Regions from separate parts of the Kribbella sp. NPDC023972 genome, predicted to be linked through region 2. Evidence: predicted binding sites of a transcription regulator. Region 2 holds the regulator's gene; each other region holds the start of a gene.

Region 1 (3,274 bases), on a different contig from region 2:
AGTAAGCGTTGTGGTCGAACACGCGCCGACCATCCGCCCGCCGCGCCGGATCCGCGAATACGACGTCGTACGGTGTGAGGTCGAAGGACTCGGCGTCGCCGACGACGACCTCACCCGGCAGGTCGAGTGCAGCCAGGTTGGCCCGGGCCGCGTCAGCGGTGGCTGGGTCGCGTTCGACACCCGTCACCCGCAGGCCGGCGCGTGCGGCGCTGATGAGGTCGCCGCCGATGCCGCAACCCAGATCGACCACACTGCCGCCTGGCAGCGTTGCTGCGATCCGCTGCGCGCGGTGCGAGCCGACAGTACTTCGGGTCGCCTGCTCCAAGCCGTCCGGCGTGAAGTACATCCGGGCCGCGTCCGGACCGAACTTGGCGACGGCCCGGTGGCGCAGTGACGCCTGGGTGACCGCAGCGGTCACGAGTGCGGCGTCGTACTGGCGGCGAAGCTTCTCGACCAACTGGAGTTCCTGGCCCGGCTGGTAGTTCGCGCAGGCATTGGCGAGAAGGTCCGCGCCAGGGCCGTCCAGCAAGCCGGTGACTGTCACCCCGCCACTTTAGAGGGGACTGGAGCAGCCCTTGCTCCAGCTTCGGGTGGCCATCGAGTAGAGCCGCCAGTTCATGGCTGAGCGGGTCTTCGGGCCGTAGACGCCGTCCGCCACGAGCTTGTGCCTGCGCTGGACCATCCTGACGACCGCGCGGGTGTTGCTGCCGTAGACGCCGTCGATTGCGAGCTTGGTGCCGTAGCAGAAGTTGAGGTTCCGCTGGAGGACGCGGATGGCGGTGTCCGGGTCGCCGTAGACCGTGGAGCCGCGGTGCGGGTCGTCGCCGTACATCAGGTTGCAGTAGGTGGTGGCGCTGCCGTACACGGACGGCATCGGGATGCCCCAGGTCCGGTTGACCGGCACGAGCATGGCCGACCGACACTGCGGTAGAGCCGCGGCCCCAGTGGCAGTCCTCGCGCTGACGATGTCCGCGGTTGCGGCCTGCGGCGGAGGCGCAACGGCTGGTGCGTCCGCAGTCGGAGTGGTGGCGGGCTCGTCCTTGGCGGCACCTGCGGCGATCGCTCCTACCGCGAGCGCGCCGGCTGCGGCCAGGACCGCGACGGTGCGGCCGGACAGTGTGGGCAAAGAGGGAAAGCTGAAGGCCATGGTCTCTCCTCGGGCACCCGGTCCCGGGCGGCCGGGACGCCGTACATCCAGAACGGTCCCATGTCGGCCCCGGATAGGCCCAGTGTTTGACCACAATCCGCGCTTGCCTGGTCACCCTGCGCCCGGCCTGAGCCGGTCGCCGCCGTGGCGGTCGTCGAGGCCGGCGGGCGAAACCTTGGCACTCGAGTTGACCGAGTGCTAATCGCGGCCTAGATTCGGTGTTGGCACTCTCCGGTGGAGGGTGCCAGCGGTCCGGCCCTCTGACCCCCGCGACGGCAGGGGAGCGCGACCACCCTGAAGCACAGACAAGCGAATCGACCGTGGAGGTCAGCAAGTGTCGGTCACGATCAAGCCGCTCGAGGACCGCGTCCTCGTCGCGCCGCTCGAAGCCGAGCAGACCACGAAGTCCGGCCTGGTGATCCCGGACACCGCCAAGGAGAAGCCGCAGGAGGGCGAGATCCTCGCCGTCGGTCCGGGCCGGATCGACGACAACGGCAACCGCGTCCCGCTGGACGTCGCCGTCGGTGACAAGGTCATCTACTCCAAGTACGGCGGCACCGAGGTCAAGTACGACGGCCAGGACTACCTGATCCTGGGCGCCCGCGACATCCTCGCAGTCGTCAGCAAGTGACGATCCCCCGCTGTTCCTGACTGACACCGCCCCGGTGCCGCCCACCGGCGCCGGGGCGGAGTCGATCCGGCACCCGGGATGATCCGGAGCGACCGGGTCCGGCAGGTGTTCGGGCCGGCCGGGAGTGGGTGGCGAGAGTGCCACCCGACACCCGGACGGCGTGCGCGCCGGCTGGGGCCGGTGAGTGCCTGACCGGCCGCTGTGGGGATCCCCCCGCGCGGCCAGGGAAAGTACTCGCGCCGGTGGTACGGCCAGGGACAGGCGGTGGACCCGAACCGGCTGACTGCAACGAAGAAACATTCAGAGAGGGACTGGTTTTTCCATGCCGAAGATCCTCGAGTTCGACGAGAACGCGCGGCGCGCGCTGGAGCGCGGCGTCGACAAGCTCGCGAACACGGTGAAGGTGACGCTGGGGCCGAAGGGCCGCTACGTCGTCCTGGACAAGAAGTGGGGCGCTCCGACCATCACCAACGACGGTGTCACCGTCGCCCGTGAGGTCGAGTTGGACGACCCGTTCGAGAACCTTGGTGCGCAGCTGACCAAGGAGGTCGCCACCAAGACCAACGACATCGCCGGTGACGGCACCACCACCGCGACGGTGCTGGCGCAGGCGCTGGTGCACGAGGGCCTGCGGGCCGTCGCGGCCGGGGTCAACCCGATGGGCCTGAAGAAGGGTATCGAGGCGGCCGTCGAGGCCGTGTCGGTCAAGCTGGTCGAGACCGCCCGGCCGGTGGACGACAAGGGCGACATGGCCCACGTCGCCACCATCTCCGCCCGGGACGCCGAGATCGGCAACCTGATCGCGGACGCGTTCGACAAGGTCGGCAAGGACGGTGTGATCACCGTCGAGGAGTCGAACACCTTCGGGACCGAGCTCGAGTTCACCGAGGGCATGCAGTTCGACAAGGGCTTCATCTCGCCGTACTTCATCACCGACGCCGAGGCCGGCGAGGCGGTGCTGGAGGACCCGTACATCCTGATCCACCAGGGCAAGATCTCCGCGATCGCGGACCTGCTGCCGCTGCTGGAGAAGGTCGTGCAGTCCGGCAAGACGCTGCTGATCATCGCCGAGGACGTCGAGGCCGAGGCGCTGTCCACCCTGGTGGTGAACAAGATCCGCGGCAACTTCACCTCCGTCGCCGTCAAGGCGCCGGGCTTCGGTGACCGCCGCAAGGCGATGCTGGAGGACCTGGCCGCGCTGACCGGCGCGCAGGTCGTCGCCCCCGAGGTCGGCCTCAAGCTCGACCAGGTCGGTCTGGAGGTGCTCGGTACCGCTCGCCGGATCGTGGTCACCAAGGACAACACCACGGTCGTCGAGGGCGCCGGCAAGGCCGACGACATCGAGGCCCGGGTCAACCAGATCAAGGCCGAGATCGAGCGCACCGACTCCGACTGGGACCGCGAGAAGCTGCAGGAGCGGCTGGCCAAGCTGGCCGGCGGCGTCTGCGTGATCAAGGTCGGCGCGGCCACCGAGGTCGAGCTGAAGGAGAAGAAGC
Region 2 (3,274 bases):
TTGTCGGCACCGGGGTCATCTCCGGCACCTACCTCGACCACCTGGCCAAGCTGCCCGGTGTCGAGGTGGCCGCGGTCGCCGACCTCGACGTCACCCGAGCCCAGGCGATCGCCGACAAGAACCCAGGCATCCGCGCCCTGTCGTCGGACGACCTCTATGCCGCGGACGACGTCGACATCGTGCTCAACCTGACCATCCCGGCCGCGCACGCGGCGGTGCATCAGGCGGCGATGGAGGCGGGCAAGCATGTGTACGGCGAGAAGCCGCTGGCCGTGGACCGCGCCGAGGCCGAGCCACTGCTGAAGTACGCAGCCGCCAACAACCTGCGCATCGGCTGCGCGCCCGACACCGTGCTCGGCACCGGCACCCAGACCGCCCGTGCCGCCATCGACCGCGGCGACATCGGCGTACCGACCGCAGCGACCGCGTCCTTCGTGACGCCCGGCCACGAGCTGTGGCACCCGGCGCCTGAGTTCTACTACCAGCCCGGCGGCGGTCCGGTCCTCGACATGGGCCCGTACTACGTGACGAGCCTGGTCACCCTTCTTGGTCCGGTACGGCGAGTCACCGCACGCGCAGGTCAGTCGCAGCAGCAGCGGAAGATCCACACGGGTCCACGAGCCGGTGAGACCTTCCCGGTCGTGGTGCCGACGCATGTGACCGGCGTACTGGAGCACGAGTCGGGTGCGCTGACCACACTGCTGATGTCGTTCGACGTGTGGGCCGCCCGGCTGCCGCGGATCGAGGTGCACGGGACCGAGGGCAGCCTGTCGGTGCCGGACCCGAACGGCTTCGACGGCAAGGTCGAGATCGCGACGGCCACGAACCGTGACTGGATCGAACTCCCCGTAGCCGGCGGGTACGCCGGAGCCGGCCGAGGTGTCGGCGTTGCGGACATGGCCCGCGCGATCCGGTCGGGCGAGCCGCACCGGGCCGACGGCGCGCTCGCTTACCACGTGCTCGACGTACTCGAGTCCGTGCTGGAGGCGGCCGCCCAGGACCAGCCGGTGGACGTGGCGAGTACGGTCGACCGGCCCGCCGCCGTACCGTTGGGGGCGTCTCCCGACCTCGCCTGAGACCGCGTGAGATCCGTCCCACGCCGTGATCTGGCACTGGCGGCTACTACGGCTCGGTAGACTGGCACTCGAATGAGCTGAGTGCCAAGTGGTCGACGCCGGAGAGAGGGTGGTGCGCGTGCTGGACGAACGCAAGCTGGATGTTCTCCGCGCCATCGTCGAGGACTACGTGGCGACTCACGAGCCGGTCGGTTCCAAGACGCTGGTGGACCGGCACAACCTCGGGGTGTCGCCGGCGACCGTCCGCAACGACATGGCCGCGCTGGAGGAGGAGGGGTACATCACCCAGCCGCACACCAGCGCCGGCCGGATCCCGACCGATGCGGGGTACCGGCTGTTCGTGGACAAACTCAGCACGGTCAAGACGCTGTCCCCGGCCGAGAAGAAGGCGATCACCTCCTTCCTGGCCGGCGCGGTCGACCTGGACGACGTCGTCCGCCGTACTGTCCGGCTGCTCGCCCAGATCACCCGCCAGGTCGCGATCGTGCAGTACCCGTCGCTGAACCGGTCGCACGTGCGGCACGTCGAGGTGGTCACGATGACCCCGCGGCGACTGCTGCTCGTGCTGATCACCAGCGCCGGTCGGGTCGAGCAGCGGATCGTGGAGCCGCCGCACGACGTCGATGAGCAACTGATCGCCGACCTGCGGTCCCGGCTGAACACCGCGCTGGCCGGGCAGCGGCTGACCGAGGCGGCCACGTCGCTGGCCGCCGTCCCCGAGACGTTCGCGCCCGCCGACCGCCAGCTGGTGGCGGCGATCGTGACGACGTTGCTGGAGGCGTTCACCGACGAGGTCGGCGAGCAGCGGATCGCGGTCGGCGGCGCGGCCAACCTGACCCGGTACGGCGACGACTTCGAGCGCAACGTGAAGCCGGTGCTGGAGGCGCTCGAGGAGCACGTCATCCTGCTCAAGCTGCTCGGCGAAGCGACCAACCCGCAGACCCTGACGGTCCGCATCGGGCACGAGAACCCGTACGAGGAACTGGCCACCACCTCGGTGGTCGCGACCGGGTACGGGTCCAAGTCGGAGGCGCTGGCCACGCTCGGCATCGTCGGCCCGACCCATATGGACTATCCGAGCACGATGGGCGCCGTACGGGCCGTCGCGCGCTACGTCAGCCAGATCCTGGCTGATTCCTGACACCACCAACCCCTGGTCTGGAGTATGAGCACCGATTACTACGCCGTCCTGGGCGTCAGCCGTGACGCGACACCGGACGAGATCAAGAAGGCGTACCGGAAGCTGGCCCGTCAGTACCACCCGGACGTGAACGACTCCGAGGACGCGCACCACAAGTTCCAGGAGATCGGCCGCGCCTTCCAGGTGCTGAGCGACCCGCAGAAGCGGCAGCTGCACGATCTCGGCGGTGACCCGTTCGCCACCGGCGCGGGAGCCGGGCCTGGCGGGTTCGGGCAGGCCTTCACCTTCACCGACATCATGGACGCCTTCTTCGGCCAGACCGGCGGGGCCACCCGCGGGCCGCGGCCGCGGACCAGACGCGGGCAGGACGCGCTGATCCCGTTGCGGATCGACCTGGCCGAGGCGGCCTTCGGGACGACCCGGGAGCTGAAGGTCGACACCGCCGTACTGTGTCCGACCTGTTCGGGTTCCGGTGCGGCGGCCGGCTCGGAGCCGGTCACCTGCGACATCTGCCATGGCCGCGGCGAGGTCACCCACACCCAGCGTTCGTTCCTCGGCGAGGTGCGGACGATGCGGCCGTGCCCGAACTGCCGCGGCTTCGGCACGATCATCCCGAACCCGTGCGTCGAGTGCTCCGGCGACGGCCGGGTCCGCTCCCGCCGTACCGTCACCGTGAAGATCCCCGGCGGCGTCGACACCGGCACCCGGGTCCAGCTGTCCGGCCAGGGTGAGGTCGGCCCCGGCGGTGGCCCGGCCGGCGACCTGTACGTCGAGATCGAGGTCGAGCCGCACGACATCTTCACCCGCAACGGCGACGACCTGCACTGCACGGTCACCCTGCCGATGACGGCGGCGGCGCTCGGTACGACGATCGACCTGCCGACGCTCGAGGGCGAGACCATGCCGCTGGAGATCCGGCCGGGCACGCAGTCCGGTGCGGCGATGACGCTGACGGCGCGTGGTGTCCCGCGGCTGCGGCACGCGGGGCGTGGTGACCTGATCGTCCAGGTGATCGTCGAGACCCCGACCAAGCTGGACGACACGCAGGCCGACCTGC
Region 3 (3,274 bases), on a different contig from region 2:
CGGACGCCTGCAGCAGAGCCACGCCACCACCGGCGACGATGCCCTCCTCGACGGCCGCCTTCGCGTTGCGAACGGCGTCCTCGATGCGGTGCTTGCGCTCCTTCAGCTCGACCTCGGTGGCCGCGCCGACCTTGATCACCGCAACACCGCCGGCCAGCTTGGCCAGCCGCTCCTGCAGCTTCTCGCGGTCGTAGTCGGAGTCCGACTTCTCGATCTCGGCGCGGATCTGGTTGACCCGGCCGGCGATCTGGTCCGCGTCGCCCTCGCCCTCGACGATGGTCGTCTCGTCCTTGGTGACGACGATCTTGCGGGCCTGGCCGAGCAGCTCCAGGTCGACGGAGTCGAGCTTGAGGCCGACCTCCTCGGAGATCACCTCGCCGCCGGTGAGGACGGCGATGTCGACCAGCATGGCCTTGCGGCGATCACCGAAGCCCGGCGCCTTGACGGCGACGGCCTTGAAGGTGCCCTTGATCTTGTTGACAACCAGGGTGGCCAGGGCCTCGCCCTCGATGTCCTCGGCGATGATGGCCAGCGGCTTGCCGGTCTGCATCACCTTCTCCAGCACCGGGACCAGGTCCTTGATGCTGGAGATCTTGCTGTTCACGATCAGGATGTACGGGTCGTCGAGGACCGCTTCCATCCGCTCGGTGTCGGTCACGAAGTACGGCGAGATGTAGCCCTTGTCGAAGCGCATACCCTCGGTGAGCTCGAGCTCGAGGCCGAAGGTGTTGCTCTCCTCGACGGTGATGACGCCTTCCTTGCCGACCTTGTCCATCGCCTCGGCGATGATCTGGCCGACCTGGTTGTCGGCAGCAGAAATGGACGCGGTCGCCGCGATCTGCTCCCGGGTCTCCACCGGCTTGGCCAGCGACAGCAGCTGCTCGCTGATCGCCTCGGTCGCCTTCTCGATGCCCTTCTTCAGGCTCATCGGGTTGGCGCCGGCCGCGACGTTGCGCAGACCCTCGCGGACGAGAGCCTGGGCCAGCACGGTGGCGGTGGTGGTGCCGTCACCTGCGACGTCGTCGGTCTTCTTCGCAACTTCCTTGACGAGCTCGGCCCCGATCTTCTCGTACGGGTCCTCGAGCTCGATCTCCTTGGCGATGGAGACACCGTCGTTGGTGATCGTGGGGGCGCCCCACTTCTTCTCCAGGACGACGTTGCGGCCCTTCGGGCCAAGCGTCACCTTGACGGCGTCGGCGAGGGTGTTCATACCCCGCTCGAGGCCGCGGCGCGCCTCTTCATTGAAAGAAATCAGCTTGGGCATTCTCCGCGAGTCCTCCCGCGTCGAGTCTTTGTGGTTCAGCCGGCCGGGATGCCCGCGACGGACGGCACCGGCATCGCGGCGCTCACGTCCCGCCACGCTTCCGGCACCTCATCGAGGCCGTCTTCTGTCACACTCCGCAGGCACGAGCCTTATCACTCTCACCCGTGGAGTGCTAACCAAGTATTAGCACTCGCCCCCAACGAGTGCAAGCCAGCCCTCGCTACCGTAGGTCCATGGTGGACGTGCGAGCGGCCGGCCCGGACTCATGGGCCGACGTTGCCGCGGTGATGGGCAAGCGCGGCGACCCGGCGCGCTGCTTCTGTCAGTACTTCCGTCGGCGCGGGAAGGAGTGGGACACCGCGACCCGTGAGAGCAACCGCCGAGCCTTGCGTAACCAGGTCTGCCACGGTGACATTCCGCCCGGTGTCCTGGCGCACGACGACGGCGCACCGGTCGGCTGGTGCGCCGTCTCACCGCGTACGTCGTACCCGCGAGTGGTCGCCTCACCCAATTGGCGCACCGACCAGCCCGACGCCTGGGTGATCACGTGCTTCGTCGTACCCGTCGGCCACCGCCGCCAGGGCCTGGCCGGCGAGCTCGCGCTCGGCGCGGTCGACCTCGCCCAGTCGTACGGCGCTCAGACGGTGGAGGGCTGCGCGGTCGACACCTCGATCGCCGACCGCATGTCCTCAGCCGACCTCTACCGCGGCCCTCTCTCCGTCTTCCTCAGCGCCGGCTTCACCGAGGTCAGCCGGACCAACCCCCGCTGGGTCCTCGTCCGCAAGCAGCTCGGCTAGACCGTCGCGACGAGCCGTACCGGAACGAGGCTCGGGTCAGATCAAGCGTCCAGGCGGGCGATGAGGTACTTCGGGGCGGTCAGGCGCCAGGCCTCGGTGACGAGCTCGCGGAGCTCCTCGTCGTCGGCCGCGGCGATGTCGACGTCGAGCCAGGCGAAACGGCCGGACGCCCAGGACGGTGAGAACACCTCCGGGTCCTCGGCCACCAACGCCTCCTGCTCCTCCCGCAGCGACTTGAGCAGCAGCCTGGTCTCGTCCGCCGACAGGTACGCGAAGCTTTTGTTCCGCACCTTGAAGACCGGCTGCCCCGCCCAGCCCTCGTGTTCCTCCACCCCCGGCAGCCCGAGCACGACCTTCGTCAGTACGTCGACGTCCATCCCCCGACCGTAGGCGGCGCCACCGACAATCCTCGACCCCGGCCGGGCGAATCCTGCCGAAAGTCGTACGGGTCCCGGGATCAGGGATCCAGGGGTCGGATCAGGGGTGGGTCGGTACCGATCCTGATGTGGTGAGAGCCCCGCAGGCAGGACAGTAGAGACATGACGAACTCCAACGCACCGTTCTCCAACCTGTCCGGCAAGGTCCTCCGTCGTTCCCGCGACCAGCGGATGCTCACGGGTGTCTCCGGCGGCATCGCGGAGTACCTGAACATCGACGTGACCCTGGTCCGCCTCGGCATCGTCGGTCTCACCCTGCTCACCGGCGGCACCGCCCTGATCGGCTACGTGGTCGCCTGGATCGTGATCCCGGAGTCCGACGGCAAGGCCGTCTGGCAGAACGTCCAGCAGTCGGTGAACCAGCCCTCGACCCCCGAGGCCGACATCGCCTCCCGCATCTACGACGACACCAACAACAAGCCCCCGGCGGCGTGACCGACGCAGCAGCAGGGTGACCCGCTCCCACGAGCCCTCACCCTGCTGCCCGGGGCTGGCCCGCGTCGCCGCTTACCTGCTCTCCGCGATCCTCCTACTGGCGCCCTTGCTCGCGCTGGCGGCGGGCATCGCACTCTTGCTCTACTACAGACCTCTCTGGCTCAGCGCCCCGCTGGCGCTGGTCGCCTTTGGCGTAGTCCTCCTCTTCCGCCCACGCGCTCACAAGCTGCCTTCCGACGCACAGTTGGTCACACGTGAGCAGGCACCCGTCCTGTACGGCGTACTGGACCGCATCGCCGCCGCCGTCGGCACACCAACGATCCCGGCCGTCGTCGTCGACA

What was found. Region 2 encodes HrcA, which represses chaperone genes, less so after heat shock. Its sites were predicted from a motif close to TTGGCACTCGNNNNNNNCGAGTGCCAA; they were not measured.
Region 1: a site for HrcA is predicted at 1,323-1,349, ahead of groES (co-chaperone GroES). Genes of this name have one in related genera too.
Region 3: a site for HrcA is predicted at 1,448-1,474, ahead of groL (chaperonin GroEL). Genes of this name have one in related genera too.

The regions. Positions count from the first base shown of each region.
Region 1 covers NZ_JBEZZH010000013.1:144,288-147,561, reverse strand. The annotation lists gene AB0F43_RS35035 (methyltransferase domain-containing protein) at 1-544, opposite strand, end outside; gene AB0F43_RS35030 (peptidoglycan-binding domain-containing protein) at 554-1,147, opposite strand; gene groES (co-chaperone GroES) at 1,482-1,778, shown strand; gene groL (chaperonin GroEL) at 2,101-3,274, shown strand, end outside.
Region 2 covers NZ_JBEZZH010000001.1:970,833-974,106, reverse strand. The annotation lists gene AB0F43_RS04400 (Gfo/Idh/MocA family oxidoreductase) at 1-1,076, shown strand, start outside; gene hrcA (heat-inducible transcriptional repressor HrcA) at 1,195-2,217, shown strand; gene dnaJ (molecular chaperone DnaJ) at 2,242-3,274, shown strand, end outside.
Region 3 covers NZ_JBEZZH010000013.1:100,447-103,720, forward strand. The annotation lists gene groL (chaperonin GroEL) at 1-1,264, opposite strand, end outside; gene AB0F43_RS34825 (GNAT family N-acetyltransferase) at 1,498-2,061, shown strand; gene AB0F43_RS34830 (MmcQ/YjbR family DNA-binding protein) at 2,103-2,438, opposite strand; gene AB0F43_RS34835 (PspC domain-containing protein) at 2,601-2,933, shown strand; gene AB0F43_RS34840 (M48 family metallopeptidase) at 2,950-3,274, shown strand, end outside.